DNA from 2 places in the Butyricicoccus sp. AM32-19 genome. Region 1 is predicted to be linked to the other one. Evidence: riboswitches for the same ligand, from Rfam matches in the RefSeq annotation. Region 1 holds a riboswitch; the other holds the start of a gene.

Region 1 (16,114 bases):
GGCAGAGACCGCCGACACCGAATATAAAAAGGGTGTCGAGCTGACCATGACGCAGCTGACCGAAAGCCTCAAGGGCATTAACGTCACCGTCATCGACGCTACCGCAGGCACCGCATTCGATCCGAACTTCCACAACGCGGTTATGCACGTTGAGGATGAAAGCCTCGGTGAGAATGTTATCGCGGAAACCTTCCAGCAGGGCTTCCAGATCGGCGATAAGGTTATTCGCCATGCGATGGTGAAGGTTGCAAACTGATTACTAACTATTAATTAAAGTAAACTAAATCCTAACTATTAAGGAGTGTATTTATTATGGGTAAGATCATTGGTATTGACCTTGGTACGACGAACTCTTGTGTATCTGTTATGGAGGGCGGCGAAGCCGTAGTCATCCCTAACGCTGAGGGTGCGCGCACCACTCCGTCTGTTGTTGCATTTTCCAAGGACGGCGAGCGTATGATCGGTCAGGTCGCTAAGCGCCAGGCTGTAACCAACGCTGACCGTACCATTATTTCTATTAAGCGTCACATGGGCACCGACTACCGCGTAAACATCGACGGCAAGCCGTACTCCCCGCAGGAGATTTCCGCTATGATCCTGCAGAAGCTGAAGGCTGACGCAGAAGCATACCTCGGCCAGCCGGTCAATCAGGCGGTCATCACCGTTCCGGCTTACTTCTCCGACTCGCAGCGTCAGGCTACCAAGGATGCCGGCAAGATCGCAGGTCTGGAAGTTCTGCGTATCATCAACGAGCCGACCGCTGCTGCGCTGGCTTACGGCGTAGATAAGGAATCCGAGCAGAAGATCATGGTTTACGACCTCGGCGGCGGTACGTTCGATGTATCCATCCTGGATATCGGCGAGGGCGTTCTGGAGGTTCTGTCCACCGCAGGTGATACCCACCTCGGCGGCGATGACTTCGACCAGCGCATCATCGACTGGATGGTTGACGAGTTCAAGAAGTCCAACGGCATTGACCTGTCGAATGACCGTATGGCTATGCAGCGCCTGAAGGAAGCTGCTGAGAAGGCAAAGATCGAGCTGTCCGGCATGAGCCAGACCTCCATCAACCAGCCGTATATCACCGCAGACGCAACCGGCCCGAAGCACCTCGAGCTGACCCTGACCCGTGCAAAGTTCAACGAGCTGACCGCAGACCTCGTAGAGCGCACCATGGGCCCGGTTCGTCAGGCTATGAGCGACGCTGGTCTGTCCGCTTCCGATCTGTCCAAGGTTCTGCTGGTTGGCGGTTCCACCCGTATCCCGGCTGTACAGGAGGCTGTTAAGGGCATCACCGGTAAGGAAGGCTTCAAGGGCATCAACCCGGACGAGTGCGTAGCAATCGGCGCATCCATTCAGGGCGGCGTACTTGGCGGCGAGGTCAAGGACGTGCTGCTGCTCGACGTAACTCCGCTGTCCCTCGGCATTGAGACCCTCGGCGGCGTATGCACCAAGCTGATCGACCGCAACACCACCATCCCGACCAAGAAGAGCCAGATCTTCTCCACTGCAGCTGACAACCAGCCGTCGGTTGAGATCCATGTTCTGCAGGGCGAGCGCGAGATGGCTGCGGGCAATAAGACCCTCGGCCGCTTCACCCTCGACGGCATCGCTCCGGCACCGCGCGGCATTCCTCAGATCGAGGTTACCTTCGATATCGACGCAAACGGCATCGTAAACGTATCCGCTAAGGACCTCGGCACCGGCAAGGAGCAGAAGATCACCATCACTGCATCCACCAATCTGTCTCAGGACGAGATCGACAAGGCAATGCACGAGGCTGAGCAGTACGCTGAGCAGGATAAGAAGAACAAGGAAGCAGTTGAGGTTCGCAACAACGCTGAGCAGCTGGTATTCCAGTCCGAGAAGGCACTGACCGATCTGGGCGACAAGCTGTCCGCAGATGAGAAGGCAGGCGTTCAGGCTGAGATCGAAAAGGTTAAGGAAGCGCTCAAGGGCACCGATACCGATATGATCAAGGCTGCAACCGAAGGTCTGTCCAAGAAGTTCTCCGATCTGGCCGGCAAGATCTATCAGCAGCAGGCACCGCAGGGCGACCCGAACATGGGCGGCCAGCCGGGTGCAGGCGCACAGGGCGGCCAGCAGGGCGACTTTGTAGACGCTGACTTCACCGAGGTTAAGGACGACGACAATAAGTAATAAGCAAGAGTGAAGATAGAAGAGTGAAGAGTGGAGAGAAAAACTCCTCACTCTTCACTCTCCACACTCCACTCTAATGGAGAGGCGCACTTTGGTGCGCCTATCCCTGTGTATAGGATGATTTTTTATGGCTGATAAAAGAGATTATTATGAAGTGCTCGGCGTACAGAAGGGCGCAAGTGATGATGAGCTGAAAAAGGCATACCGCAAGCTGGCGCGCAAGTACCACCCGGACCTCAACAAGGATAATCCGGAGGCTGCGGATAAGTTCAAGGAAGTAAACGAAGCATACGAGGTGCTGTCCGACAAGGAGAAGCGCGCCAAGTACGACCAGTTCGGCTTTGCCGGCGTTGACCCGAGTTACGGCGGCGGCGCCGGTGCAGGCGGCTACGGCGGCGGCTTTGACATGGGCGATTTGGGCGACCTGTTCGGCTCATTCTTCGGCGGCGGCTTTGGTGGCGGACGGTCGTCCCGCCGCAACGCACCGCAGCGAGGCGAATCCATCCGTCAGACGGTGATCCTGTCCTTCGAGGAAGCCGCATTCGGCTGTGAGAAGGAGATCACGGTCGAGCGCATCGAATCCTGTGACGACTGCGGCGGCACAGGTGCCGCAAAGGGCACCACGGCGGAGACCTGTCCGAACTGCCGCGGCACCGGCGTTGTTACGCAGACCCAGCGCACGCCGCTCGGCATGTTCCAGACGCAGGGCGCCTGCCCGAACTGCCGCGGCACCGGCAAGATCATCAAGAAGCCGTGTCCGAAGTGCGGCGGTCAGGGTCGTGTCCGCAAGACCCGCAAGTTCAAGGTCAACATTCCGGCAGGTATCGACGATGGTCAGTCCATCCAGCAGCGCGGTCAGGGCAATGCAGGCGTGAACGGCGGTCCCGCAGGCGATCTGTTCGTAACGGTTGCCATCCGTCCGCATCCGATCTTTACCCGCAACGGCTCGGATGTACATGTCGATATTCCGATTTCGTTCGCACAGGCCGCACTCGGCGATACGCTGCAGGTGCCGACCATCGACGGCCGCATCGAGTACAAGATTCCGGAAGGCACGCAGACCGGTACGACGTTCCGCATGCGCGGCAAGGGCATTCAGAATGTCAACGGCCGCGGTCGCGGCGACCAGTACGTCCGCGTAAACATCGAGGTGCCGAAGAACCTGTCCGACAAGCAGAAAAAGCTGCTGCGTGAGTTCGAGGAAACGTCTACCGACGAGAATCAGGTCAAGCGCAAGAGCTTCTGGGATAAGGTAAAGGACGCACTTAAGGATAAATAATTAAAGGAGCTTTGCTTTTTGAAGAAATACGGCGAATTGGATTCGGTAAGCTGACCGGGAGGTCGGCTGAACCCATAAACCACCTCCCCAAAGGACGAATAATATCGACTTTTCAGGAGGAATTCTCATGAATCGGGAGAATAAACGCAAGCAATATCAAAAGGGTTATTACAAAACGCACGCCTGCGACGACAGCTTCACCTGCAGGGTGTGCGGCCGTCCGGTCGTACCGGCAGGCGCGGTGTACTGCACTCTAACCGCGCAGCGGCGGACGATAACCCGATGAAGCTGATGTCCATCGCCATGAAGCCGGTGGCGTTCCCGCCGTTCCCACTGGAGCGGATTGAGGAGCTGACCGCGCTCATGGGCGGAGAAGGCTCGGTAGAATAAAGAAAACCACCCGGGATTTTCTCGGGTGGTTTTTCGTCTGCAGGAGGAAAATGGAGAATTGAGGATGGTAAATAAAAATGCTCTCTGAATCATCAGAGAGCATTTTTTTTTTTGCACAATTTTAGAGCTGCGGCAGCAGGTTTGCCAGCTCGAGAGCCGCAATCGCTGCATCTGCGCCCTTGTTGCCGGCCTTGGTGCCTGCGCGCTCGATGGCCTGCTCGATGTTCTCGGTGGTAACCACGCCGAAGGTCACCGGCACACCGGTCTGCAGGTTGACCTGTGCAATGCCCTTGGCAGCCTCGTTGCACACGAGGTCGTAGTGGCTGGTCGAGCCGCGGATAACCGCGCCGAGGCAGATAACTGCATCATACTTGCCGCTCTGCGCCAGCTTCTGCGCCGCCAGCGGAATCTCAAATGCACCCGGAACCCATACGAGCGTGATGTCATCCGTGTCCACACCGTGACGTACCAGCGTGTCCTCCGCGCCGGAGATCAGCTTGGAAACGATAAATTCGTTGAAACGTGCACCAACGATTGCAAACTTGCCCTTGGTTGCTACTAACTTGCCTTCGAGTACCTTCATCTTAAAATCTTCCTTTCAATATGGTGAACAGATATATTGCAGGGCGAGGTGAGGTCATCCCGCCCTGCGGGATAGATTGATTACAATGTTTCACTAAAGAGGTGACCCATCTTAATTTTCTTGGTTCTGAGGTAGAACGCGTCGTCCTTCTGCGGTGCGATCTCGATCGGCACGCGCTCGGTGATCTCTACACCAAAACCGTCCAGACCGTAAATCTTCTCCGGATTATTGGTCAGCAGGCGCAGCTCCTTTGCGCCGAGGTCCTGCAGAATCTGAGCGCCGATCCAGTATTCACGCAGGTCGGGCGCAAAGCCGAGCTTTACGTTTGCCTCGACTGTATCGAAGCCCTTTTCCTGCAGCTCATACGCCTTCAGCTTGTTGATCAGACCGATTCCGCGGCCTTCCTGGCGCATATAGAGCAGCACGCCGCGTCCTTCCTTGTCAATCTGCTGCATGGCTGCCGCCAGCTGCTGACCGCAGTCGCACCGGCGGGAACCGAACACGTCGCCGGTCAGGCACTCGGAGTGTACGCGGCAGAGCAGGTTCTTGCCATCGCCGATCTCGCCCTTGACGAGCGCAACATGGTGCTCGCCGGTCAGGTCGTTGACGTAGCCGTAGATGCGGAACTCACCGAAACGGGTGGGCATTTTCGCACAAGCTTCGCGGACAACGTGCTTATCATGACGGCGGCAGTAGTCCTGCAGGTCCTTGATGGTGATGATCTTGAGACCCCATTCTTTGGCCTTCTCCATCAGCTCGGGCGTGCGCATCATCGTGCCGTCATCGCGCATGATCTCACAGCACAGACCGCACTGCTCGAGTCCGGCCAGACGGCACAGATCGACAGTCGCCTCGGTGTGGCCGTTGCGGGTCAGCACACCGCCGCGGCGTGCAACAAGCGGGAAAACGTGTCCCGGACGGCGGAGCTCCTCCGGCTTGGTGTGGATATCCGCACATTTGCGGCAGGTAAAGCCGCGTTCCTCGGCGGAAATGCCGGTCGTGGTGTCCACATGGTCGATGGAGACCGTGAACGCGGTGTGGTGGTTGTCCGTGTTGACCTTTACCATCTGCTCCAGACCGAGACGGAGCGCAACCTGCTCACTCATCGGTGTGCAGATCAGGCCCTTGGCATGGGTCGCCATGAAGTTGACGTTTTCGGTCGTGGCGAACTGTGCGGCGCAGATGAGGTCGCCCTCGTTCTCGCGGTCCGGGTCGTCGATGGTGAGGATGAGGTGTCCGGCGCGAAGTTCTTCGAGCGCTTCTTCAACTGTATTGAACTGATATTCCATAAAAGAAAACCTCCGTTAAAATCCGTGTTGTGCAAGAAAATCCATTGTAATACCGCTGGATTTGTGCGGCGTGAGCATTTTTTCAACGTATTTGCCGATCACATCGCATTCGAGGTTGACCGGCTCGCCCGGCTTTTTGCCGAGCAGAATGGTCTGTGCGCCGGTGTGCGGGATGATGGAGACCGAAAAGTCGGTGTCCGTCACAGCCGCCACGGTAAGGCTGACGCCATCAATGGCGATCGAGCCTTTTTCGACGATGTACCGGAGCAGGGGAGCCGGTGTTTTGATCGTCACCCACACGGCGTTGTCCTCGCGCCGCTGCGAGAGAACCGAGCCGGTGCCGTCGATATGGCCGGATACGATATGACCGCCGAACCGTCCGTCGGCAGGCATCGCGCGCTCCAGATTGACCAGCGAGCCGCTCTGCAGACTGCCGAGCGCGGAACGCCGCAGGCTCTCCGCCATCACGTCGGCGCTGAAGCTGTCATCCGTCAGCGCGACCACGGTCAGACATACGCCGTTCGTGGCAATGCTGTCGCCGATTTTGGTATTTTCCAGCACGGTATCTGCCGCAATCGTCAGCCGAGCGCCCTTTGCGCCGCGCTCGATGCGCCGCACCGTACCGATTTCTTCGATAAGTCCAGTAAACATTACAATCTCCCTTCAAGCAGGAAATCTTCGCCCATCGGCGTGCAGGTCACGTCCTTCAGCGGAAGCGCCTGCACCATCTTGTCAAATCCCAGACCTCCGACCGGACTTTTTGCGCCTGCACCGCCGATGATTTTCGGGGCGATGTACGCCTGCACGCGGTGCACCACACCGGCCTGCAGCGCGGAGAACGCAAGTGCCGAACCGCCTTCAAGCAATATGCCGTCGATGCCGAGTGCGCCGAGCTGGTGCATCAGGTCGGCAAGGTCTACGCGCTCGTCTTTCGTTTTGCATTCGAGAATGTGTACACCGTGCCGTTCCAGTTCAGCGGTGCGCTCATTTCGACCGACGACCGCGATATAGGTCGGGATTTTGTTTGCCGTCTGTACGATTCTGCTGTCGATCGGCGTGCGTGCGCGGCTGTCGCAGATTATGCGGATCGGATCGCGCCCGCCGTCAATGCGGCAGGTGAGCAGCGGATCGTCCTCAAGCACGGTGCCGATGCCGACCATGATGGCGGGCAGCCGGTTGCGCGTTTCGTGTACATTACGGCGGGCGGTCTCGCCGGTAACCCAGCGGCTGTCGCCTGTGTGCGCGGCGATTTTGCCGTCCAGCGTCATCGCGTACTTGAGCGTCACAAACGGCGTTTTGTGCGTGATGTAGTGAAAGAAGACTTCATTCACGCGGCGGCATTCGTCCTCGCACACGCCGGTCTCGACTTCAATGCCTGCGTCGCGCAGGATCTGTGCGCCTTTGCCGGCTACCAGCGGGTTCGGGTCGAGGCAGCCGACGAACACGCGGCCGATCTTGTGCTCGATGACTGCGTCTGTGCACGGCGGCGTGCGTCCCCAGTGGCAGCACGGCTCGAGCGTGACGTACAGGTCTGCGCCTGTGCAGTCCTCGGTGCAGTGCGCGAACGCGTTGCGCTCGGCATGCAGGCCGCCGATGTGCTCGTGCCAGCCTTCACCGATGATTTTTCCGTCCTTGACGATGACGCAGCCGACCATCGGATTCGGATTGACGTGACCGGCTCCGCGCTGGGCCAGCGCCAACGCCTGACGCATATATTCCTGTTTTTGCTCCTGCATAGAATCACCTGATATAATAATTCTGTAGAAAATTTCACGATAGTTTGGCGACAGCCAAAAAAACGTCCCAAAGACAGAATCTTCGGGACGCTGAAAAAAGCATTGTGAAAATAAAAAGTCTGAAACACCGAATCGGCATTTCAGAACAGCAAACAACGGAAAATCTTTCCGCGCATTCTTCTTTTATCCAGACTATACTGTCGGCCTCGGAATTTCACCGAATCATGCTTCCGCCGAATGGCATCCGCTCGCGGGCTGTACCGCCGGTAGGGAATTGCACCCTGCCCTGAAGAATCAAATATTTGGTTTTGCGGGGCAGAGCCTTTATTGTTCCGCCTGAGGAAAGTATAGTCCCAAGCGGAGAAAAATGCAAGAGTTTTTTGAAAAAATAATTTTACAGAATATGTGAATGCAAACAAAACGCTGTAAAAGTTCGAAAAAGACTGGAAAATACGCTGATAACGCACAGAAAATATAAAATGACCATACGGTTGTTATTGATAATTTTCCGTTTTCCATTACCAATTTTCAATTTGCTCCGGTTGTGCTATAATCAAATAGCTATGAAACGAAAGGAGAGTGTGCCATGCGGATCTGGACCGGACGAGCGGGAAGCGGCAAGACAACGGCCATCCTGCGGGAGATCGCGGCGCTGAGTGAAAGGGGAGAGGGACGGCAGATTCTGCTCGTGCCCGAGCTGAACTCGCACCTGATGGAGCGGCGGCTTGCCGCAGCCACGCACAACCACGGCGCACGCACGGCCGAGGTGCTGACGTTCTCGCGATTGGCTGACCGTGTGTTCTCTGAGGTCGGCGGACTGGCACAGCAGATGCTGACGCCGGCAGGTCAGCTTTTGACCTTGCAGGAGGCGGCACGCCGTGTGCAGGGGGGGCTGAGTGCGTGGAAGGGTCTGGCAGACAAGCCGGAGCTGCTGCAGGAGGCGCTGCGGCTGATCGACGAGTGCAAAACCTGTGCGGTCGCGCCGGAGACGCTGTTTGCGGCTGCCGAGGAGAGTGAGGACGCGGTACTTGCAGAAAAATTGTCCGATCTTGCACAGATTTTAACAGCTTATGAGCGTCTGTGCGAGGAGTCCCTGCCCGACCCGAGAGACCGCCTGACACATCTGCGCGACCGCCTGGCAGAAAGCCACACGTTGGACGGTGCAGCGGTCTATCTGGATGGTTTTCTCGGCTTTACCGTGCAGGAAAGTGCAGTAGTTGATGCCATGCTGGCGGCGGGTGTGCCGCTCGCTGCAGCGGTAACCTGCGATACGGATTACCCGGAGATTTTCCTTACCGGCTGTAAAACAGTGCAGAAATTAACCCGAATGGCAAAGCATCATAACCAGACGGTCGAGCGCATCGAACTGGGCGAAAGCAAGGTGGCCCGACCGGCGGGACTGGCTGCGCTCGAGCGCGAAAGCCTGCTGCCGGTGCGCACCCCGCAGGAGAGCGCGGCCGGCGTTCGTTTGTACGAGGCGGCTTCGCCGTTTGACGAGTGCGAGCACGCGGCGGCTTACATTCGGCGCAAGGTGCGGGACGAAGGCGCGCGCTGCCGCGATTTTGTGGTTGCGGCACGTGATATCGAGCCGTACAGTGCGTTCCTTGCAATGGCGATGGCGCGGTACGACATTCCGGTGTTCCTCGCGGAAAAGCCGGATCTGCTGTCTCGTCCGCCGATGGCGCTGGTCACGAATGCACTCGAGGCGGTACGAAATCACTTCCGATATGAAGATCTGTTCTCCTGTCTCAAGACCGGACTTGCGGGCTTGGATTGGGACGAAATTGATAAATTAGAGAACTATGTGCTCACCTGGAACATCCGCGGCGGAGCATGGGAACGCGAGTGGACCGAGCATCCGGACGGCTATGGTCTGTCCATCGACGAGAATGCGAAGGCGCAGCTTGCCGAACTGAACACACTCCGCAAACGGGCAATCGCGCCGTTCTCCGCACTGCGCGAGGCACTTGCAGGTGAGCAGCCTGCAGGTGACTGCGTGCGTGCGCTCTATGCATTCCTTCTCGCGGTGGATGCGCCGCAGCGCATGACCGACCGCGCCGCCGGACACGAGCAGGCGGGCCGTCTGCAGCTGGCCGACGAGTACCGCCAGCTGTGGGAAATCCTGGTTTCTGCGATGGAGCAGTTTGCATGGGTGTGCGGTGATATGCCGCTGACGCTCGACCGTTTCGCGCAGCTGTTCCGGCTGGTGCTCGGCGAGTACGATGTGGGTACGATTCCGGTTTCGCTCGACCGCGTGACCTGCGGCAACATCGAGCGTGCGTGTACGGAAAATGCGAAATATGTCATCCTGCTGGGCGTTAACGACGGCCTGATACCGAAAACCCCGTCCTCGACTTCGCTGCTGAGTGACATGGACCGCGACAAAATGGATGCGCTCGGCGTGGAACTCAAAGCCTACGGCGAGGAACGCCTGCTGATGGAGCAGGAAACGCTCTATCGGGCACTCGCGTGCCCGACAGACGAGTTGCTGCTGACGTATCACACCATCGACGCAGGCGGCGGTGAAACGCGGCCGTCCTACTTCGTGAACACAGTGCGGGAGCTGCTGCCGGATGTGCCGTTTTCCACCCATCGGACGGAGACCGTGCGCGACCGCCTGCAGGCGGAACGACCGGCGGTCGAACTTGCGTGTGCGTATCTTTCGGGCGACCGGACAGCCGCCGTGCGGGCCGCCTATGACTACTATAAGGATGATGAGCGAGTCAAAAACGCGCAGGCACAGCGGCGCGGCAGAGGCCCGCTGAGCAGTCCGCACACGATTGATGGATTGTACGGAAAAAGCCTCAATCTGACCGCTTCGCGCGTGGATACGTTCTATTCCTGCCGGTTTGCGTTCTTTATGCAGTACGGTTTGAAGGCCAAGCCGCGCCGCGTGGCGAGGTTTGATGCGCTCTCGACCGGCACGTTCATCCACTATGTGCTCGAGCATGCGCTGGATACCCTTGGAAAGTGCGAGGGCGGCGCCGCCCATGTCGATCAGCCGACCGTGCGGAAAGCCTGCCGTGAAGCGGTACGGCAGTATGTCGCGGAGGAACTGGGCGGCTTGGAGAACAAAACCGCGCGTTTCCAGTACCTGTTCCGCCGACTGGTGCGCGCCGTGGAGCAGATCCTCGACAACGTGATCGAAGAACTGCGCGTATCCGACTTTGCGCCGATCGACTATGAGCTGGACTTCTCGCGCAGCGGCGACCTGCCGCCCGTGCAGTGTGAGGACGGCGATGTGTCGGTTTCACTTTCCGGCAAGGTGGACCGCGTGGACGGCTACATCAAAAACGGCCGTCTCTATCTGCGCGTTATGGACTATAAAAGCGGCAAAAAGTCATTTTCGCTGTCCGACATCTGGTACGGACTCAACATGCAGCTTATCATCTATCTGTACGCGCTGCAGCAGGAGGGCCTTGACCGTTATCGTGCCCGCCTGACTGCCGAGCTGAACGAAATCGTACCGGCGGGCGTGCTGTACGTTCCGGTACGCGATGAGCTGCCGGATGCGGCGCGCGACACGGACGAGGACGGGCTGCGCATCCTGCGCGATAAGGCGCTGCGGCGTTCGGGTCTGCTGAGCGACGATATGTCGCTGCTCGAGGCGATGGAGCACGGTCTGGAAGGTGACGGACGGTTTATTCCGGTCTCTATCAAGACCAGGAAGGGCGAGGACGAGCCGACGCTTGCCGCCAAGTCTGCGGTAGCCGATCTGGCGAAATTCGGCAGACTGGCACGCTACACGCAGAAAAAGCTACTCGAAATGGGACAGGCTCTGCGAAACGGCAGCATTGAAGCCAACCCGCGCAAGACCGACCGCAGCTACTGCGAATGGTGTGATTTCCGGGCAGCCTGCCGGTTCGATGAGACCGCCGGAGACAAGGTGCGCTGGCTGAAAAACATCAAGGACAAGGAATTCTGGGAGCAGTTAGGAGGGGACGACAATGCCGAAGTGGACACCTGATCAGCAGACCGCGATCGACGATCGCGGCGGTGCACTGCTGGTTTCGGCGGCAGCCGGCTCGGGCAAGACGGCCGTACTGACCGAGCGTGTGCTCCGGCGGCTGACGGACGAGAACGATCCGGTCGATATCGACCGCCTGCTGCTGGTTACCTTTACCAGCGCAGCGGCAGCCGAAATGCGTGAGCGAATCGGTGCGGCCCTTGGTGCGGCTGTAGCCGCAAACCCGCGGGATACCCGTCTGCGGCGGCAGCTGTTCCTCGTGCACCGCGCGAAAATCACGACCGTGCACGCGCTGTGTCTGTCGCTCGCGCGCGAGCAGGCGGCAGTGCTCGGTATTGCACCCGACTTCCGCCTGATGGACGAAAACGAGGGCAAGCTGCTTCGCGCCGAGGTGCTCGAAGAAGTGCTCGACACGGCCTACGAGCAGGCGGATGAGAAGTTTTTCGCGCTCTGCGACCTGCTGACGGCGGGGCGCGACGATAAAAAGCTGGGCGAGGTCATTCTCGGCACCTACGAGAAGATTCAGGCGCATCCTGATCCGCGGGCGTTCCTCGAGGATGTGCGCGCCGGATTGTACACGCGCGGCATGGACACGCCGCACGGCCGTGTTCTGCGCGAGCAGGCGAAGTCGGCGGCACAGCACGGTGCGGCATTTCTGCACATGGCTGTGGATGAATTGACCGGCATTGATGAGCTGGCGGACAACTATCTGCCCGCGCTGACGAGCGACTTAAATCAGGCCGAGCATCTGCTGGACGCACTGTTTGGCGGCAGCTGGGATGACTGCGTGAAGGCTGCCCGGTCGATTTCGTTTGACCGACTGAAGGCCGCGAGAAAATTTGAGGACAAGGCGTTCCTCGAGCAGATCAAGGCCATGCGCGAGGAGTGGAAGGGCGTTGCCAATAACATTCGGGAGAAATGGCTGACCGTCACCGCAGAAGAAGCGGAGTACGACCGCGGCCTGACAGCCCCCGCGCTGTTCGCACTCATTGACATGGTAAACGCCTTTGACGATGCCTTTACGGCAGCGAAACGTGCGAGAAATGCTGCGGATTTCAACGATTTGGAGCACTTTGCCGTGCGTCTGCTGTACACAGACGGCAGGCCGTCTGCACTGGCGAAAACCATGTCCGAGCAGTTCACCGAAATTGCGGTGGACGAGTATCAGGACACCAACGCCGTGCAGGATGCCATCTTCCGTGCACTCTCCAGAGACGAGACCAACCTGTTCATGGTCGGTGACGTCAAGCAGAGCATTTACGGCTTTCGACTGGCTGACCCGTCCATTTTCCTTGAGAAATACCGCAGCTTCGGTGAGGTGGCAGACGCCGCTGACGGGCAGCCGCGCCGTGTCGTGCTCGGGCAGAATTTCCGTTCACGAGCGGCCGTGCTGGACGCGTGCAACTATCTGTTTGCCGCCGTCATGGGCGAGACCGTGGGCGATCTCGTGTACACGGACAAGGAGGCGCTGCACCTCGGCGCGGACTACTATCCGGAGTCCGGAAATGCGCGGTACAAGACCGAAGTCCTGCTCGTGGACGCGGACGGACTCGGCGAGGACGATGATGCGCCGGACAAGACCGAACTCGAAGCACGGCTTGCCGCGAAGCGCATTCGTGCGCTGCTCGATGAAGGCTTTCCGGTGACGGATAAGCAGACCGGAAGGCTGCGTCCGGTCACGCCGGGTGACATCGTAATCCTGCTGCGCTCGCCCAGAAGCAAGGCGCCGACCTACATTGCGGAGCTGGAGCGTATCGGCGTAACAGCCAGCGCCGAGCAGCGCGGCGGCCTGCTGGAGACTGCCGAGGTCGGCACAATGGTGTCGCTGCTCAGCGTCATTGACAATCCGAGGCAGGACGTTGACCTTATCGGTGTGATGCGCTCGCCGCTGTTCGGCTTCACCGAGCAGGAACTGGCAGATATTCGCCTTGTGGATCGCAAGATCAGCTATTATGACGCGCTTTTGCAGTCGAGAACGGATTTCCCGAAGGTGGAAACCTTTCTGCAGCGGCTGGACTTTCTGCGCACTTTTGCGTGCGATCAGCCGGTGTACCGCCTGCTGTGGGAGATTTACGATCAGACCGGTGCACTCGGCCTGTACGGCGCGCTGCCGAACGGCGCACAGCGCCAGAGCAACCTGCTGACATTCTTCGAGCGGGCGCGCTCGTTTGAGGGACAGGGCTTCCGCGGCCTGTTTGACTTTGTGCGCCTGCTGCGCGGCATGCTCGAACAGGGCGAGGATTTCCAGACGGTCGGCGCCGAGGCCACCGGCGGTGCGGTCCGCATTCTGTCCATCCACAAGTCCAAGGGACTGGAATTTCCGGTTGTTATCGTGGCGGACTGCGCCAAGCAGTTCAACGACAGCGACCTCAAGGAGCCGGTGCTCGTGCACCAGAACCTCGGCTTCGGCAGCAAGTGCCGCGACCGTGACCGCGGTGTGCAGTACGACACCGCCGAGCGCATTGCGGTCTCGGTGCAGATGCGCCGCGAGATGATATCCGAAGAGCTGCGCGTATTATATGTAGCGATGACGCGCGCCAAGGAAAAACTGATTCTGACGGCAGCCACCGGCAGCCTGCGGAATTCGCTGAAAAAATGGTCGCTGCTGGCATCGCTCGATGAGCTGCCGCAGTACGCCATGGGCGCGGCGCGCACGCCGCTTGCGTGGATTCTGACACCGCTGCTGCGGCATCCGTGCGCGCGTGCGTTCCGCGAGGAGTATGCGCCTGAGGTGCCCGAGCACGGCACGGACAATGACGCATTCACGCTCAAGGTGTATTATCCGAGCGACCTGCAGCCGCAGGAAACTGAAATCCTGCGTTTCGAGGACAGGGAGACCGGCGACTGCACCGTGCAGCCGCACTTCGACTACCCGCATGCTTACCTCGCGGATCTGCCGAGCAAGCTGACCGCCACCGGTGTCGGCCGCGGCTACCGCGCAGACGAGGCCGCCGAGCAGACACCGCCTCCGCGGAAGGAGGTGCAGCTGCGCGCGCCGCTGTTCGAGCAGGGAGAAAAAAAGCTGACGCCTGCCGAGATTGGCACAGCACACCACCTGTTCATGCAGTTCTGCGACTTTGACGCCGCCTGTGCGCCGAACGGCGTGGAAAACGAGCTGAACCGTCTGGCGGAAAAGAAGATTTTGTCCACAGAACAGGCGCATGCTGTGGATAAACGCAAGATCGAACGGTTTTTCGCCTCCGATCTGTACAAAACCTTTATGGCGGAAAATAGGATGCGGCGTGAGTTCAAGTTCTCCGTGCTCGTTCCGGCGCAAGCGTATTTTCCGGTTGCGGCAGACGTACCCGAGGAAAATGTGCTCCTGCAGGGCGTTATCGACTGCCTGATCGAAACCAGGGACGGTTTTGTTATCCTTGACTTCAAGACCGATCGCATCAAGAAGGGCGGTGCGGTCGAGAGAGCTGAGCAGTACCGTCCGCAGCTGGCCGCCTACGCGCGTGCCGTGCATGAGATTTACGGCAGACCGGTCCGCGCCTGCGTGCTGTACTTTTTCCACACCGGCGATACCGAATGGGTGTCGCTTGACGAGGACTGACAGCATTTGACTGCCCGGCAGTTAAGAGCGTGTTAAGATTCATTTGCATGCATTGACATTGCGGCCGCACGATGGTAAATTGAGTACAACAAAAGCGAAGGGGCACCGGAAAAATACCGGACGGCTCCGCAGAACCTCAATACGCCACCATCATTCATTCCTCATTTCCAAATGAAAAATCCGCAGACGGGAACGTCTGCGGATTTTTCTATCTGTCAGAGGCTGGTTTCGCGACAGCCGTTTGCACGGATTGCATAACACGCATGCGGCAAAAATCGTGAAAAACCGTCATATGCCCGCTTTACTTTACAGGGCAAAAAGGATATAATAAACTTAACTATCAAAAACGACCTATTTGGAGAAAAGGAGAACGACGAAATGGCGTATTATTTCAGTGAACCTTCGCATACCTTTAACGAATATCTGCTGGTACCGGGGTATTCCTCTGCGGAGTGCATGCCGGCGAACGTAAGCCTGCGCACACCAATCGTTAAGTACAAAAAGGGCGAGGAATCCGCGCTGTATGCCAACATTCCGATGGTTTCCGCAATCATGCAGGCGGTATCGGATGATCGTATGGCGATCGCACTGGCGCAGGAGGGCGGTATCTCCTTTATCTTCGGTTCGCAGTCGATCGAGAGTGAGGCTGCCATGGTTTCCCGCGTAAAGAGCTACAAGGCAGGCTTCATCGTATCCGACTCCAACGTAAAGCCGGACACCACCCTTGAGGAGGTTCTCAAGCTGAAGGAGCGCACCGGTCACTCCACCATGGCTGTTACCGATGACGGCACCGCGAACGGCAAGCTGCTCGGCATTGTCACCAGCCGCGACTACCGCGTTTCCCGCATGGAGCGCAGCGTTAAGGTTGAGGAGTTCATGACTCCGTTTGACAAGCTGATCACCGCTCCGGCAGATACCAGCCTCAAGATCGCAAACGACATCATCTGGGACAACAAGCTGAACTCTCTGCCGCTGGTAGACGACAAGCAGCATCTGGTTTATATGGTATTCCGCAAGGACTACGACAGCCACAAGGCAAACTCTCTTGAGCTGCTCGATGAGCACAAGCGTTATGTAGTCGGCGCAGGCATCAACACCCGCGACTATGCAGAGCGTGTTCCGGCACTGGTTGAGGCGGGCGCAGACGTTCTCTG
Region 2 (16,114 bases), on a different contig from region 1:
TGAAAGGAGACAACAAACTATGTCCGAGAGAATTGTACAGCTGAATGAGGAAATTATCAAGGGGAAAAACAAGGAATTGGTCCGCAGCAGCGTGGAGGAAACCCGGAATGAGCTGCTGGAAAAGGAGACGGGGTCCCTGACACAGGCTGCCCGCTACGAGCGCAGCGAGGCCCGTCAGGGCTACCGCAGCGGCCACTATGACCGGAATCTCACCACCGCCTCTGGCGACGTCACGCTCCACGTGCCTCATCTCAAGGGTGTGTCCTTTGAGACCGCCATCATCGAGCGGTATCGCCGCCGGGAGAGCAGCGTGGAGGAGGCCCTCATCGAGATGTACCTGGCAGGCGTGTTTCCGTGCACCGGGTAGAGGACATCACCGAGACCCTGTGGGGCAGCAAGGTTTCACCCGCTACCATCAGCGAGTTGAACAAGAAAGCCTACGTCCACATCGAGGACTGGCGCAACCGCCCCTTGCAGGGCGGGCGCTATCCGTATGTCTACGTGGACGGCATCTATCTGCGCCGCAACTGGGGCGGAGAGTATGAAAATGTAGCCATTCTGGTGGCAATCGCCGTGAATGATGACGGTTTCCATGAGGTTTTAGGCGCCGCCGAGGGAATGAAAGAGGATAAGGCCAGCTAGGTCAGCTTCTTTCAGTGGCTCCGCGGACGCGGCTTGGACGGCGTAAAACTCATCGTCGGCGACAAGTGCATGGGGATGCTGGAGACCGTGGGCGAGGTGTTCCCGGACGCCAAATACCAGCGCTGCACAGTGCATTTCTATCGCAATGTTTTCTCTGTTGTGCCTAAATCCAAGGTCAAAATTGTGGTAAAAAATGCTCAAGGCGATCCACGCCCGGGAGAGCAAACAGACATCCCGCGAGAAGGCTAAAGAAGTCGTTGCCGAACTGCGCGCCATGAAGCTGAAGGAGGCTGCCAAGAAGGTCGAGGACGGCATTGAGGAGACGCTAACCTACTGCGATTTTCCCAGTGAGCATTGGACGCGCATCCGCACCAACAATGTGATCAAGCGGCTGAATTGTGAAATCCGCCGCAGAACCCGCGTGGTGGGAACATTCCCTGACGGCAACTCTGCTCTGATGCTGGTCTTCGCTCGGCTTCGCCATGTGGCGGGCACGCAGTGGGGCAGAAAAAATATATGAACATGAAGTACTCGGAGGCGGCGCTGGACGACGCCTTCATTGCCGGCTGACTTCACTCAGCCGGAGAACCTGCAAACAATTTTGCGCACAAATCTTGACGGGACCGAGTCTATTAGATGCACGCATGTGATATAATCTTGGCCACGCATTTTGTCAATTCGTATACAGATCTTTGTCGAAATCATAGATGTTACCGCACTGTTTGCGATTATTGAACAAAAAGGTGCTCTCCGTTTGCTGGAGAGCACCTTCGTTTTTTACTTAGCCGACACGCTGTCTGGAGTGGTGCAATTCGATCTGCTTGGACTTGATGAACACGCTCAGTTTCTTGTAGGCAAGCATGGTAATCGCAGTCAGGATTGCGCCTTTGATGAGATTGAACGGCAGAACGCCGAGCAGCAGATAGCCCTGCATGCCGGTCACATACGGGTTGATCGCGTTGCATGCATCAAAGATAGCCTGCAGCGGCATAACCTGCGAATAAAACGGAATGATAAGAAAATAGTTGGTCAACATGCCGACACACGCCATAGCAACCGAGCCAGCTGCACAGCCGAGGACAGCCATCTTGCGGCTCTTGTGACCGCGGTACAGCAGCACGGCAATAACAACGAGCGTGGAAAGCATCAGGAAATCTGCGACCTCACCGGAGCCACCGGTCTGGGTCTGGGTCAGATGAATGATGTCCTTGATGCCGATCATCGTGATCGCCGGAGCGATGCCGAAAATAAACGCACCGATGAGCACGACTGCACCGGACAGATCCACCTTGAGGAACGGCGGCATGAACGGAATCGGAAATTCAAAGTACATCAGTACGGTTGCGATAGCCGCGAAAATTGCGGTGTAGGTGATCTTGCTGGTTTTGGTCATTGCTGTTTTCTCCCTTTCAGGAGTCCTGTTCCATAAATAAAACAAACCCCTGGATTGCTCCAGAGGCATACAGACGTAGCGATAGGTACATCTGTTTCTCTCATCCGGACTATAACCGTCGGTTGGGATTCTAACCCATCATGCCTTGCGGCTCGCAGACTATCAGGCTCGAAGCCTGTATACTGCCGGTGGAGACTTTCACTCCGCCCTGAAACAGAACTGATTTATTTATATTGCTATTATAGTCACCAGTAAAGGACTTGTCAACACTTCAGCAAGAAAAAACATAAAAGCCGCCTTCCCTTGCGAAAGCGGCTTTTTATCAGAAATCAGTCTTCCTTGCTGCTCATCAGAGTAACCATAACGGCCTTCTGTGCGTGCAGGCGGTTTTCTGCTTCCTCGAAAATTTCGTTTGCGTGCTCCTCGAACACCTTGGTGGTGATCTCCTGCTCACGGTAGGCCGGCAGGCAGTGCTGCACCATGCAGCCCGGCTTTGCAGCAGCCAGCAGCTCATCATTGACCTGATAGCCCTGGAATGCCTTCATGCGGACTTCCTTCTCGGCTTCCTGTCCCATGGACGCCCATGTATCAGTGATAACAACGTCTGCGTTCTCAGCAGCCTTCATCGGGTCATCGGTGATGAAGAAGTTCGGGTTCGGCTCTGCGAATGCCATAACCTCAGCGTCCGGACGGTAGTCCACCGGCGTTGCGATGGAAACCCTCATGCCGGTCTTGAGGCCGCCGACGATCAGCGAGTTTGCCATGTTGTTGCCGTCGCCAATGTAGCACATCTTGAGACCCTCAAGAACGGCAAACTTCTCACGGATGGTCATGAGGTCCGCCAGAACCTGACACGGATGGCAGAAATCAGTCAGACCGTTGATGATCGGAATAGAGCCGTAGTTTGCCAGATCCTCTACTTCCTTCTGCTCATAGGTGCGGATCATGATGCCGTCCAGATAGCGGCTCAGCACGCGGGCCGTATCCTGTACCGGTTCGCCGCGGCCAATCTGCAGATCACGGTTGGACAGGAACAGCGCCTGACCGCCCAGCTGATACATGCCGGTCTCGAAGGAAACGCGGGTACGGGTGGAGGACTTCTGGAAGATCATGCCAAGGCTCTTGCCTTCCAGGTGACGATGGGAAATGTTGTGCTTTCTCTCATACTTGAGCTGATCCGCCAGATCGAGCAGACCGATGATCTCCTCGGTGGAGCAGTCAAGCAGCTTCAGTAAATGCTTCATTGTAATAAACCCTTTCTGCAAATTAGCAATGAATAATTAGTAGTTAGTAATTATTTGGGTGCTGCTGCACCAGTACGATAATCACGTTAATTACTAATTGTCAAGACCTTTGATTAAAATACCTTTGCCATGATAGCGAGTGCTTCATCCATTTCTTCCTTCGAAATGGTGAGCGGCGGGAGCAGACGAACGGCATTTTTGCCGGCGGTGATCGCCAGAACGCCGTTTTCGATCAGCTTATTGGCAAACACGGAGTGCTTTCCTTCCTCAACGATGATGCCGAGCATGAGACCCATGCCGCGCACGCCCTTGATATTCGGCGAGCCAAGGGACAGGATGCCGTTGCGAAGGTACTCGCCCTTTTCGCGCACTTTCATCAGGAACTGGCCGTCACCGACAGTATCGAGCACGACGTTTGCTGCGGAGCAGACAATCGGCGTACCGCCGAAGGTGGTCGCGTGCGTGCCCGGCGTCAGGACGTTGCAGCAGGTATCCGCCGCCATGACAGCGCCGATCGGCATGCCGCCGCCAAGACCCTTTGCCATAGTGACAACGTCCGGCTTGATATCGTACTGCTGGAAGGCAAACAGGCTGCCGGTACGACCGATACCGGTCTGCACCTCGTCGATGATAAGCAGCATATCCTTCTCGCGGCAGAGCTTCTCTACCTCCTTGACGAACTCGCGGTCAAGCGGCAGAACACCGCCCTCGCCCTGAATCAGCTCCATCATGATGGCGCAGGTCATATCATCCGCCTTTGCGCGTACCGATTTGATGTCGTTGGCAACCGCGTAATCAAAGCCCTCGGTAAACGGGAAGAAATAGTTGTGGAAACGCTCCTGACCGGTGGCCTTCAGCGTGGTTACGGTACGTCCGTGGAAGGAATTGATGAGCGTCAGCACCTTGAAGCGGCCCTCACCATACTTGTCGAACGAGTACTTGCGCGCCAGCTTGATGGCACCCTCGTTTGCCTCAGCGCCCGAGTTGGCAAAGAATACCTTGCCACCCAGATGTGTCTTTTCTACCAGCTTCTTGGCAACCTGAACCATCGGCTCGGTGGTGAACAGGTTGGAAACATGCATCAGCTTGTGCGCCTGCTTATCGATCGCGTCAATGATTGCCGGATTGGCATAACCCAGACAGTTTACACCGATGCCGGAAGCAAGGTCGATGTACTTCTTGCCCTCAACGTCCCACAGGGTCGCACCCTCGCCGTGGTCCAGTGCAATCGGGAAACGGCCATAGGTGTTCATTACATATTTATTTTCTTCGCTTTTTAATTCATTGTAAGTCATAGGGTATCACCTTTTATCGGAGATACGGAGCGAATCATTCTCCATTCTCCATTTTCAATTCTCAATTACTGAAACATAGTGCCTGCGCCGACCTTGGAAAGCAGCTCGATCAGAATCGAATGCTTGACACGGCCATCCAGAATGGTGGCACGCTCAACGCCCTTGCGGACTGCCTCAACACAGCAGTCTACCTTGGGGATCATGCCGCCCTTGATGATGCCGTCGCGCACCAGCTTCGGCACCTCGGACACCTTGAGACGGTGAATGACACTGTCCGGATCGTTAATGTCCTGCATCAGACCGCGTACGTCGGTCAGCAGAATCAGCTTTTTTGCACCGAGTGCAACTGCCAGCTTGCTGGCTGCTGTATCAGCGTTGATGTTGTAGTTGGTTTCATCGTCGATGCCCTGTGCAACGGTCGAAACGACCGGAATATAGCCCTGCTGCAGCACATCGATAACCGGAGACGGGTCTACGTCCATAATGTCGCCGACGTAGCCGTAATCCGTACCCGAGCGGTCGGTCAGGCGCTTCGCCTGAAACAGGCCGCCGTCCATGCCGCCGAGACCGATGCCGCGGCCGCCTGCCTTCTCGATCAGGGTTACAAGGTCCTTGTTGACCTTGCCGCACAGCACCATCTGGACGATATCCATGGTTTCACGATCGGTGTAGCGCAGACCGTTGACAAACTTGCTCTCCTTGCCGATCTTTCCCAGCATTTCATTGATTTCCGGGCCGCCGCCGTGTACGATAACGACCTTGACGCCGACCAGATTGAGCAGTACCAGATCGTGGATGACCGCGTCCTTCAGCTCCTCATTGATCATTGCGTTGCCGCCGTATTTTACAACAACGGTCTGACCGTAATATTCCTGAATATACGGAAGCGCTTCGACCAGAATATTGGCACGCAGCTCCGCATCAAGTTGAGTATCCATACTAATTCGTTCCTTTATCGGGAGTTTTCTTCGTTTTTAAGAATCAAGTTCTGTAATCACCGTTGATCTTAACGTAGTCGTAAGTAAGGTCGCAGCCCCATGCAGTAGCGCTGTCCTCGCCCTCATTTACATCAACCGCAATGGTAACCTCGTTCTCGGAGAGCACCTTCTTCGCCAGATCTTCATCAAAATCCAGAGCAGCACCCTTGTCGCAGACTGCTACGCTGCCTGCTGCGGACTCGAACGCCACAGAAACGTACTCCGGACGGAACGGTGCCTTGGAATAACCCATTGCACACAGCACGCGTCCCCAGTTTGCATCTGCGCCGAACATGGCCGCCTTGACAAGATTGGAGCCGACAACAGCCTTGGCCAGTCGCTCAGCTGCTTCCTCGGAGCGGGAGTTCTTAACGGTGCAGGTAACCAGCTTGGTTGCGCCTTCGCCGTCTGCGGCGATCTGGCGTGCCAGGCGGGTGTTGATCTCGTTGAGCGCCTTGCAGAACGCCTGATATTCCTCGTCCTGCCACTCGATGAGTGTATTGCCTGCCATGCCGTTTGCGAGCACGATGCACATATCGTTGGTGGAGGTGTCGCCGTCAACCGTTACACGGTTGTAGGTCTTCTTTACGTTCTCCTGAAGTGCATCAGTCAGCATTTCATGCGTGATGGCGCAGTCGGTCGTGATGAAGGACAGCATAGTGCCCATGTTTGGATGAATCATGCCGCTGCCCTTGCAGATGCCGCCGATACGGCAGGTCTTGCCGCCGATGGTGAACTCAACAGCCGCCGTCTTGGGCTTGGTATCGGTGGTCATGATGGCGCGATTTGCCTTCTCGGAGGCGTTGTCCTCCAGAACCAGTTCCGGCAAGTGCTCCTCGATGCACTCGATGTTGAGGCGCTGACCGATCACACCGGTGGATGCAACGGCAACATCGGTTTCGGCTACGCCGAGCAGCTTGGCCGCTGCCTGCGCCATACGGCGAGCGTTCTCCATACCGTCCGGTGCACAGGCGTTCGCGTTGCCCGCATTGGCAACGATCGCGCGTGCTACGCCGTCCTCGAGGTGCTCCATGGTAACATACAGCGGAGCCGCCTTGACGCGGTTCATCGTGTAGGTGGCAGCCGCGGTGCATTCGCATTCGCTGAAAATGATTGCGGTATCGTCATTTAAGCGGCTTTCCTTGACGCCGCAGCGCACACTGCCCGCCTTAAAGCCCTTTGCGGCGCAAACGCCGCCTTCGATAATTTTCATAATAATTCTCCCTGCTGAAATCAGAGGTTTAAGCCGGTCGTTTCATCCAGACCGAGCATGATATTCATATTCTGCACGGCAGCGCCCGAAGCGCCCTTGCCGAGATTGTCAAACAGTGCGGTGACAATGGTCTGCTCCTCGTGGCCGCAGACGATCAGCTTGAGGCTGTCGTGACCGGCCAGTGTGTTGGCGTAGATCATCGGCTCTTCACCGCCGAACGGCGCCACGGTGACAAGCTGTTGACCCTCGTAGTGCCTGGTGAGCGTCGCATGCACGAGATGTGCATCTACGCCCGGGAGCATAACTGTGGTGGCCATACCCTTGTAAAAGTCACCTACGATTGGCACGAACACCGGCGCCTGCGTCAGACCGCAGATGTAGCCCACCTCCGGCAGGTGCTTATGGTGCAGGTTCAGACCGTAAATGCGCTCGGAATCGTGTCGCGGATCGCGGTTCTCGTCCTGATACTCCGCGATCATTTTCTTGCCGCCGCCGGAGTAACCGGTCAGTGAAGCACAGGTGAGCGCGGTGTCCTCGGCAATGATACCGTTTGCTACCAGTGGGTAAACCGAGGAAATAAATCCGCTTGCGTGGCAGCCCGGATTGGCAACGCGCATGGAGTTCTTGATGGCTTCGCGGTGCGCCTTGGACAGCTCGGCAAAGCCGTAATCCCAGTCCGGGTCGGTGCGATGCGCGGTCGATGCATCGATGACACGGGTGGTATCATTCTCGATGAGCGAGACCGCCTCTTTCGCCGCCGCATCCGGCAGGCACAGGAACGCAATGTCGGCTGCATTGAGGAACTTGCGGCGCTCCTCGGTGTCCTTGCGCTTATCCTCATCGATGAGCAGCAGCTCGATGTCGTCGCGGCCGCCGAGGCGCTCGTAAATCTGGAGGCCGGTTGTGCCCTCTTTGCCGTCGATGTAAATTTTAGGCTTCATCGTCCTCAACCTCCGCGATGAACTTGTCAATTTTATCAATCTGGCGGGTTACTTCCTGCGGAGCCGGGCCGCCGATGACCTTACGCTCAGCAACACAGGTGCGCAGGTCGAGTGCGTCGTATACGTCGTCGCCGAACTTGTTGGAAATTGCTGCAAAGTCGCGCATGGTCATGGTCTCGAGGGTTTCGTCCGCCTTGATACACTGGTTGACCAGACGGCCGACCGTCTTGTACGCATCGCGGAACGGAACACCCTTCTTGGTCAGGTAGTCGGCGCAGTCGGTTGCGTTGATAAAGCCGCGGGAGGCTGCCTTGCGCATGTTGTCGCGGCGCAGCGTCATGGTGGAGAACATCGGCGTGAATACCTCGAGGCACTGCTTTACGGTGTCGATCGCGCCGAATACAGCCTCCTTGTCCTCTTGCATATCCTTGTTATACGCCAGCGGCAGACCCTTGAGTACGGTCAGCATGGTGGTCAGCGCACCGTAAACACGGCCGGTCTTGCCGCGGATCAGCTCGCAGACGTCCGGATTCTTCTTCTGCGGCATGATGGACGAGCCGGTGGAGTACGCATCGTCCAGCTCGACAAACTTAAACTCCCACGAGCACCACGAAATAATTTCCTCGGACAGACGGGACAGGTGCATCATCAGGATGGACAGCGCGGAGAGCAGCTCCACGCAGTAGTCACGGTCGGATACGCCGTCGAGCGAGTTGTCGGTCAGGCGGGCAAAGCCAAGCTGCTCACGAACGAAGTCACGGTCGATGGGATAAGTGGTCGAAGCCAGTGCGCCCGAGCCAAGCGGCATTTCGTCCATGCGCTCGTAGCAGTCCTGCAGGCGGGATACGTCGCGCTTGAGCATGTTGGCATACGCCATCATATAATGTGCAAAGGTCGTCGGCTGTGCGCGCTGCAGATGGGTGTAGCCCGGCATAACCGCATCGAGATTCTCACGGCTCTTTACAGTCAGCGCCTTCATAAAGCCAAGGATCAGCTTGATGATCTCCTTGATCTCCTTCTTGACGTACAGACGCATATCGAGTGCAACCTGATCGTTTCTCGAACGGCCGGTGTGCAGACGCTTGCCGGTATCACCGATGCGCTCGGTCAGCAGCTGCTCGACGTTCATATGGATGTCCTCGTAATCGAGCGAGAACTCCACCTTGCCGTCCTCGATATCCTTCAGAATGCCCTTAAGACCCTCAACGATCTTTTCGGCCTCATGCTCCTCGATGATGCCCTGCTTACCCAGCATGGTAGCGTGCGCGATAGAGCCGGTGATATCTTCCTTATATAAACGGCAGTCAAACAGGATGGAAGAGTTAAAGTCGTTTACCACCAGATCAGTTTCCTTCTGGAAACGTCCTGCCCATAATTTTGCCATATTTATGTTACCTCACAAAACACTCATAGGGCGGCACACGACGGGCGTGCCGCCCTATGATTTCTTTTACTTACTTTTCAACAGACGGGAAATGCTCACCGGTCTTCTTGTACAGGATCTGATCGTTCAGTGCACGAACCTTGAGCGGCAGACCGAACAGGTTGATGAAGCCTGCGGAATCTGCCTGATCGTAGCAGTCATCCTCGTTAAAGGTTGCCATATCCTCGGAGTACAGGCTGTACGGAGAGGTTACGGAAGCCGGGATGATGTTGCCCTTGTACAGCTTCAGCTTAACATCGCCGGTAACGGTCTCCTGGGTGGAGTCAACGAATGCGGAGAGTGCCTTGCGCAGCGGCGTGTACCACTGGCCATTGTAAACCAGCTCGCCGAACTTGAGAGCAACCTGATTCTTGTAGTGCGAGGTTTCCTTGTCGAGGGTGATCTCCTCCAGCTTTGCATGTGCTGCATACAGGACCGCACCGCCCGGAGTCTCATAAACACCGCGGCTCTTCATGCCGACCAGACGGTTCTCAACGATATCGAGGATACCGATGCCGTTCTCGCCGCCCAGCTTGTTCAGCTTCTCGATCAGGGCAACGGAATCGAGCTTCTCGCCGTCAACTGTGGTCGGAACGCCCTTCTCGAAATGAATGGTAACATAGGTCGGCTTGTCCGGAGCCATTTCCGGGGAAACGCCCAGCTCGAGGAAGCCCGGCTTGTTGATCGGCGCCTCGTTCGACGGCAGCTCCAGATCCAGACCCTCATGGCTGAGGTGCCACAGATTCTTATCCTTGGAGTAGTTGGTCTCCTTGTTGATCTTCAGCGGAATGTTGTGTGCTTCCGCATACTCGATCTCCTTCTCACGACTGTTCAGCTCCCAGAAACGCCACGGAGCGATAATGTCCATCTGCGGTGCAAATGCATGAATAGCCAGCTCGAAACGAACCTGATCGTTGCCCTTGCCGGTGCAGCCGTGGCAGATCGCGTCAGCGCCTTCCTTCAGCGCGATATCAACAATACGCTTTGCGATGATCGGACGAGCGAACGAGGTTCCCAGCAGGTACTGCTCGTAGGTTGCGCCCGCCTTCATGGTCGGGATGATGTAGTCATCGACGAAGTCCTTGGTCAGATCCTCGATGTACAGCTTGGACGCGCCGGTCTTGAGCGCCTTCTCCTCCAGACCGTCCAGCTCGGTGCCCTGACCGACGTTGCCGGAAACCGCGATAACCTCACAGCCGTAATGCTCCTTCAGCCACGGAATGAGTACCGAAGTATCCAGACCGCCGGAATATGCCAGAACAACTTTGTTATATTTCTTTTCCATGTTTTTCGACCTCGCATTCTGCGTTTTTTTCGATGGTTTTATTATACTACCGCCATACTCATTTGGCAAGCAAAATTTATAATTATTTTACTGATTGCATATTTATGCATACTATGAATTTGAATTTGATAAATAATGCTTGCACTTTCTGTAAAAACGTACTATTATATTATAAATGCACTGTGTCAAGACAGATTGCACGGAATGAATAAAAGCGCACAAAAAATGGTGCGCAAAGGGGCGTTTTTCGCAATGACCGAAAGAAATTTAACCATGCTCACTGACTTTTACGAGTTTACGATGGCGAACGGATACTTCGAAAAGGGTATCGGCAACCGCCGCGCATACTTCGATATGTTCTTCCGCCGTGTACCGGACGGCGGCGGATATGCCATCATGGCAGGCGTGGAACAGCTGATTGAATACTTCAATAACCTGCATTTTTCCGAGGAAGATATTGCATATCTTCGCAGCCGCAAGTGCTTCTCGGAGTCCTTCCTCAATTATCTGCGCGATTTTGAGTTCGAATGCGACGTATGGGCCGTACCCGAGGGTACGCCGGTATTTCCCGGTGAGCCGCTCGTAACGGTGGCCGGTCCGATGATTCAGGCACAGTTTGTCGAAACCATGATCCTGCTGACCATCAACCACCAGACCCTGATCGCCACCAAGGCGAACCGCATCACGCGTGCAGCAGAGGGCCGTACCGTACTTGAGTTCGGCTCCCGCCGGGCACAGGGCTACGACGGCGCTATCCTCGGTGCCCGCGCTGCCTACATCGGCGGCTGTCAGGGCACGGCCTGCGTTCTGTCCGACCGTGACTACAAGATTCCGGCCGGCGGTACGATGGCGCACTCCTGGGTGCAGATGTTTGACAGTGAGTACGAAGCCTTCAAGGCTTATGCGGATATTTATCCGGATAACTGCGTATTCCTGGTTGACACTTATAATGTACTCAAGTCCGGTGTGCCGAACGCAATCCGCGTTGCCAAGGAACTGGAAGCGGAAAAGGGCATCCGCGCACGCGGCATCCGTCTGGATTCCGGCGATATCGCTTACCTTTCTATCGAGGCCCGCAAAATGCTCGATGCCGCAGGCTTCGAGGATATGCAGATCATGGCATCCAATTCGCTCGATGAGTATCTGGTGCGCGACCTGCTCGTGCAGGGTGCCCGCGTAGATTCGTTCGGCATCGGCGAGCGACTCATCACCTCCAAGTCCGAGCCGGTATTCGGCGGCGTATACAAGTTGGCTGCCGTTGAGGATGAAAACGGCGAGATCATCCCGAAGATCAAGGTTTCCGAGAACGTCGAGAAGATTACCACACCGCACTTCAAGCAGGTGTACCGTCTGTTCGACAACAAGACCGGCAAGGCGCTCGGCGACGTACTCACCGTGCACGACGAGCAGATCGACGCTTCTCTGCCGTATGTACTGTTCCATCCGGTCTACACCTGGAAGCAGCGTATCGTTACCGATTATACGGTTCGTCCGCTGCGCGTACAGCTGTTCAAGCACGGCAAGTGCATTTACAACAGTCCGGATGTTGAGGACATCCGCAAGTACTGCATCCGTGAGGTCGATACCCTGTGGGATCAGATCAAGCGTTTCGAGAATCCGCAGACCTACTTCGTGGATCTTTCCAAAAAGCTGTGGAGCTGCAAGAACGAACTTCTTGAAGCCTGCCGCATCTAACAAGCAAATTCGCAGACAGCGAACCATAATATAGTGGTTCGCTGTTTCTTTGCGCCCAATCGCAAGATTGTATAAAAGCTGTGAGCATCCCTGCACAGGATTTCGCTCACGCAGCCTGTTTCAGCAGTTTTTCGCAGAAACACGCTATCTTTTCGCAGATGTAAATCGCAAGAATTTAGTAGTACATCGCACCACAGGAGATTATACTAATAATCGCGGTCAAAAAAACCGCATATTCCACACAAATCGAAGGGATACACCAATGAAAGCATTTCTATCCTCGCTGAGCCGCAGCAAGCGCTATGTTGTCGCGGAACTGCTTCTCGTTTATTTCGCACAGGGACTGAGCTCCATCATGCTCGGCTCTGTGCTGCCGGATTTACGCGCGGCCTACGCGCTGGATTACCAGATCGGCGGCACGCTGCTGTCCGCACAGTCGATCGGCTATCTCGGCATCGGCCTGCTGTCCGGTCTGGCCGCCATCAAATGGGGACTCAAACGCGCGTACCTCATCCTATATTATGTATTCGCGGTCGGCTTTGTCATGCTGCTGACCAACGGCTCGCCGGTCTGGCTGCTGGCGGCCATGTTCCTGACCGGCATTTCCAAGGGCGCTATCACGGATTACAACAACCGCGTGATGAGCGAATACGCGAACGGCAGTGCCACTCCGCTCAACATGATGCACGCGGCGTATGCGTTCGGCGCGTGTGTGGCTCCGCTGGCTGTGCTCGCCTGCCACAAGCTGGGCGGTGAAAACGGCTGGCGTCTTGCGCTTGAGATTTCCATTGTGCTGCTGACAGCTTCGTTTATCTTCGGCCTGTTCATGAAGATGGACGATGATAAATCCACGAAAACCGGGCAGAAATCCGCAACCGATTACGACTTTTTCCGCGAAAAGCTGTTCTGGCTGTGCACAGCGCTCTGCTTTTTCTACGAGGCTGTTGAGGCTTCCATGATGGGCTGGCTGACCAGCTTTTACATTGATTCCGGCGTGCTCGCCGCAGACGCTGCGCAGATCATCACTTCCCTGCTGTGGGTTTCGCTGCTGATCGGCCGCTTCTCGTGCAGTGTGATCGCTGCGAAATTCCGTCCGTGGCAGATGATCACGGTCATGTGCTTCGGCATGGCGGCATTTCTCGTGCTGCTCGTCACCGGAACCACGCTTCCCGTGCTCACGATTGCAACGATCGGTCTGGGTCTATGCATGTCCGGCATGTACGGCACAACGGTAGCCAACGCCGGAGACCTGTTCTCGCGCTATCCGGCATCCATGGGCATTTACGTTACGCTCAATGGCTTCGGCGCGGCTATGGCTCCGGCTGCGATCGGCATCGCTGCTAACCGTACGGGAATCCGCTGGGGTTTTGCTATCCTGCTGATCGCAGGCGTGCTGCTCGTTGTCTCGGCAGTGCTCAATGCACGGTATTTCAAAGACAGACAGCACAACAAGGCGGTTTCCCGCACCTAAAAAGCACAAAAACCTCTCTCAAGCGTTTTGAGAGAGGTTTTATTTTTATTCCGCTGCCGTTTCCGGCTCCTGCTCGACAGCCTGCCTTGCAGCTCTTGCGGCAAGGTGTGTCTCCAGCCAACGTGAAATATCTCCGAAGGTCTCAAGTCTGTCAAGCTCGTTGAGCACCTCGTGGCGCGCATCCTTATAAAAGATGACCTCGATATTCCTCACGCCGTTGCCGCGGTACAGATTGACCGTACGGCGCACACCCTCACCGTACCGCCCAACCGGGTCCTTATCACCCGAGATGAACAGCAGCGGCAGGTCCTTCGGCGTTTTTCGGAAGGTCACCGGATTGTTCGCCTTGGTGATGAGCGTAAACAGGTCGCGGAATCCGGTCGCGGTAAACACGAAATTGCATTTTTCATCCGACTGATAGAGCGACACGACCGCCTCATCGCGGCTAAGCCAGTCAAACACGGTTTTCGGCTGCTTGATTTTCCTGTTGAAGCCCTTGAACACCAGATTGGACAACAGTCCGCTGCGATAGGTGATGCCGCGCGAGCGTGCTACCGAATCCGCAAGATGTACGATGCTGCCGGAGGCAGCGATCGGACCGACCGTGCCGATGAGGATGCAGCCGGACAGCTTCTCTCCGTAATCGAGCAGGTACAGCCTCGCGATCAGCGAACCCATCGAGTGCCCGAGCAGGAAATACGGCAGGTTAGGATAGCGGCGCTGCATCAGGTCGGTCAGGTGCTTGACATCCTCAACAAGATACTTCCAACCGTCGCGGGCGGCAAAAAAACCGAGATCCGCCGTGCGTGAGACCGATGCTCCATGTCCGATATGATCGTTTCCGCAGACAATAAAGCCCAGTCCGCAGAGATACTTCGCAAATGCGGTATAGCGCGAAAAATACTCGCACATGCCGTGAGACAGCTGTACGATACCGCGCACCTCTACTCCTTCAGGAGCAAGAATATAATAGGTGACATTGGAAACACCATTGGCACTTTTGTAAATATTTTGCGTACACTTGATATTCATATGCAACACCCGATCATGGACTGTACTTCTTTGCTGTTAATACTATACCACAAATCCACTTATCGTGCACCTGTTTTTTGATAAAGTTCACAGTTCATTTAAAAATGCACTGTCAAAAATTGCTGATTTTTAAATACCTTTCCCGACTGCAAATTATGCAGGATTACGATATCGCAAACAGCGACCGATGTGCTACAATAAAATAAATCACGGGCAGTGCTGTATTGCCCAATCCAAAAGAAAGAAGGATATACCCATGCCGTATATTGCTGTTACCACCTCCAAGGCCCTGTCCGACGAGCAGAAGGACGAGCTGAAGAAGACCATCGGCCAGAAGATTTCCCTGATTCCGGGCAAGACCGAGGCTGCTCTGATGGTTGACATCTCCGATAACCACACCATGTACTTTGCAGGCGAGAAGCGCAAGCTGGCGTACGTTGATGTTCGCTGCTACGGTTCGACCGAGTTTGAGAACAAGAAGGCACTGACCGAAGCACTGTTTGATGCTGTCGAGCTGCACACCGGTCTGCACGATGACAGCATTTACCTGACGTACTCCGAGTTCTCCAACTGGGGCACCCGCGGTACCATGAAGTAAACCGCAGAAAGACGCTGAGAGTTTCTCGGCGTCTTTTTTGTTTCGGATGAAGAATTGAGAATGTCTGAATTTTCAGAATGTTCACATTTGGACGATTGACGTTCGCTCGCTTTCGGTCTATTATAGTTTACAAGTAAACCGTTTGCCGAAAGGAGGACACCGCATGCCCGGCTCTCCCCATGATTTTGCCGCCGATGCGTTCCACGCGGGTCAGCTGTACCGCAGCTGCTTCCGCGAGCTGACCGAAAACTGCGGCTTTACGCCAAATGAGATGTTCGTGCTGCTGTTTCTGTACCGCAACGCGCCCGAGCAGGACACCGCAACTGTCATTGCACAGGCGTGGAACGTTTCCAAGCCGCTGGTGACGCGCAGTGTGGACGGACTGCAGAGACGCGGTCTGCTCTACTGCGTACGCGACGAGAATGACCGCCGTCTGGTGCACCTGCACCTGTCTGATGAAGGACACGCTGCTGCCAAAACGCTCCATCACCGCTGTGAAACCTTTGCGCTGACACTGCAGCAGGGTATCTCCGAGCAGGAAATGCAGACCCTGTGTGGTGTGATGCGCAAGATGCAGCAAAACCTCAACGATTTACTCGAAAGGACGAAACTCACATGAATAACAACCCAAAAGGGACGAAAAACCCCAAAAAACCGCTGATCTTCTATTATGCGGTCATGCTGCTCGTGCTTATGATGCTCAACTGGCTGCTGTTTCCGAGCCTGCTGCAGCGGCAGGTTACCGAGGTCGGCTACGACGAGTTCATCGCCATGGTGGACGACGGCAAGGTGCAGACCATCGCCTACGACAAGCAGGATCAGGAAATTACCTTTGAGGCCACCAATGACAAGGGCAAGGACGCACTCTACAAGACCGGCATTTTCCCGGATGACGAGCTGGTCGG

The links. Region 1 has a riboswitch for FMN ahead of ribD (bifunctional diaminohydroxyphosphoribosylaminopyrimidine deaminase/5-amino-6-(5-phosphoribosylamino)uracil reductase RibD). Riboswitches for the same ligand answer to the same signal wherever they lie in the genome.
Region 2: another riboswitch for FMN. It lies ahead of DW806_RS09805 (ECF transporter S component); the one in region 1 lies ahead of ribD (bifunctional diaminohydroxyphosphoribosylaminopyrimidine deaminase/5-amino-6-(5-phosphoribosylamino)uracil reductase RibD).

What each region holds. Positions count from the first base shown of each region.
Region 1 covers NZ_QUIX01000002.1:118,426-134,539, reverse strand. The annotation lists gene grpE (nucleotide exchange factor GrpE) at 1-256, shown strand, start outside; gene dnaK (molecular chaperone DnaK) at 313-2,160, shown strand; gene dnaJ (molecular chaperone DnaJ) at 2,288-3,439, shown strand; partial or broken gene DW806_RS02640 (hypothetical protein) at 3,567-3,829, shown strand; gene ribH (6,7-dimethyl-8-ribityllumazine synthase) at 3,951-4,412, opposite strand; gene DW806_RS02630 (bifunctional 3,4-dihydroxy-2-butanone-4-phosphate synthase/GTP cyclohydrolase II) at 4,493-5,701, opposite strand; gene DW806_RS02625 (riboflavin synthase) at 5,717-6,352, opposite strand; gene ribD (bifunctional diaminohydroxyphosphoribosylaminopyrimidine deaminase/5-amino-6-(5-phosphoribosylamino)uracil reductase RibD) at 6,352-7,437, opposite strand; FMN riboswitch at 7,609-7,735, opposite strand; gene DW806_RS02615 (PD-(D/E)XK nuclease family protein) at 8,024-11,404, shown strand; gene addA (helicase-exonuclease AddAB subunit AddA) at 11,385-14,960, shown strand; gene DW806_RS02605 (IMP dehydrogenase) at 15,339-16,114, shown strand, end outside.
Region 2 covers NZ_QUIX01000010.1:99,592-115,705, reverse strand. The annotation lists partial or broken gene DW806_RS09810 (IS256 family transposase) at 20-1,212, shown strand; gene DW806_RS09805 (ECF transporter S component) at 1,424-2,035, opposite strand; FMN riboswitch at 2,124-2,255, opposite strand; gene argF (ornithine carbamoyltransferase) at 2,365-3,279, opposite strand; gene DW806_RS09795 (aspartate aminotransferase family protein) at 3,393-4,574, opposite strand; gene argB (acetylglutamate kinase) at 4,640-5,512, opposite strand; gene argJ (bifunctional glutamate N-acetyltransferase/amino-acid acetyltransferase ArgJ) at 5,556-6,764, opposite strand; gene argC (N-acetyl-gamma-glutamyl-phosphate reductase) at 6,785-7,705, opposite strand; gene argH (argininosuccinate lyase) at 7,695-9,089, opposite strand; gene DW806_RS09770 (argininosuccinate synthase) at 9,160-10,413, opposite strand; gene DW806_RS09765 (nicotinate phosphoribosyltransferase) at 10,666-12,108, shown strand; gene DW806_RS09760 (MFS transporter) at 12,371-13,579, shown strand; gene DW806_RS09755 (alpha/beta fold hydrolase) at 13,625-14,611, opposite strand; gene DW806_RS09750 (phenylpyruvate tautomerase MIF-related protein) at 14,868-15,209, shown strand; gene DW806_RS09745 (MarR family winged helix-turn-helix transcriptional regulator) at 15,373-15,828, shown strand; gene ftsH (ATP-dependent zinc metalloprotease FtsH) at 15,825-16,114, shown strand, end outside.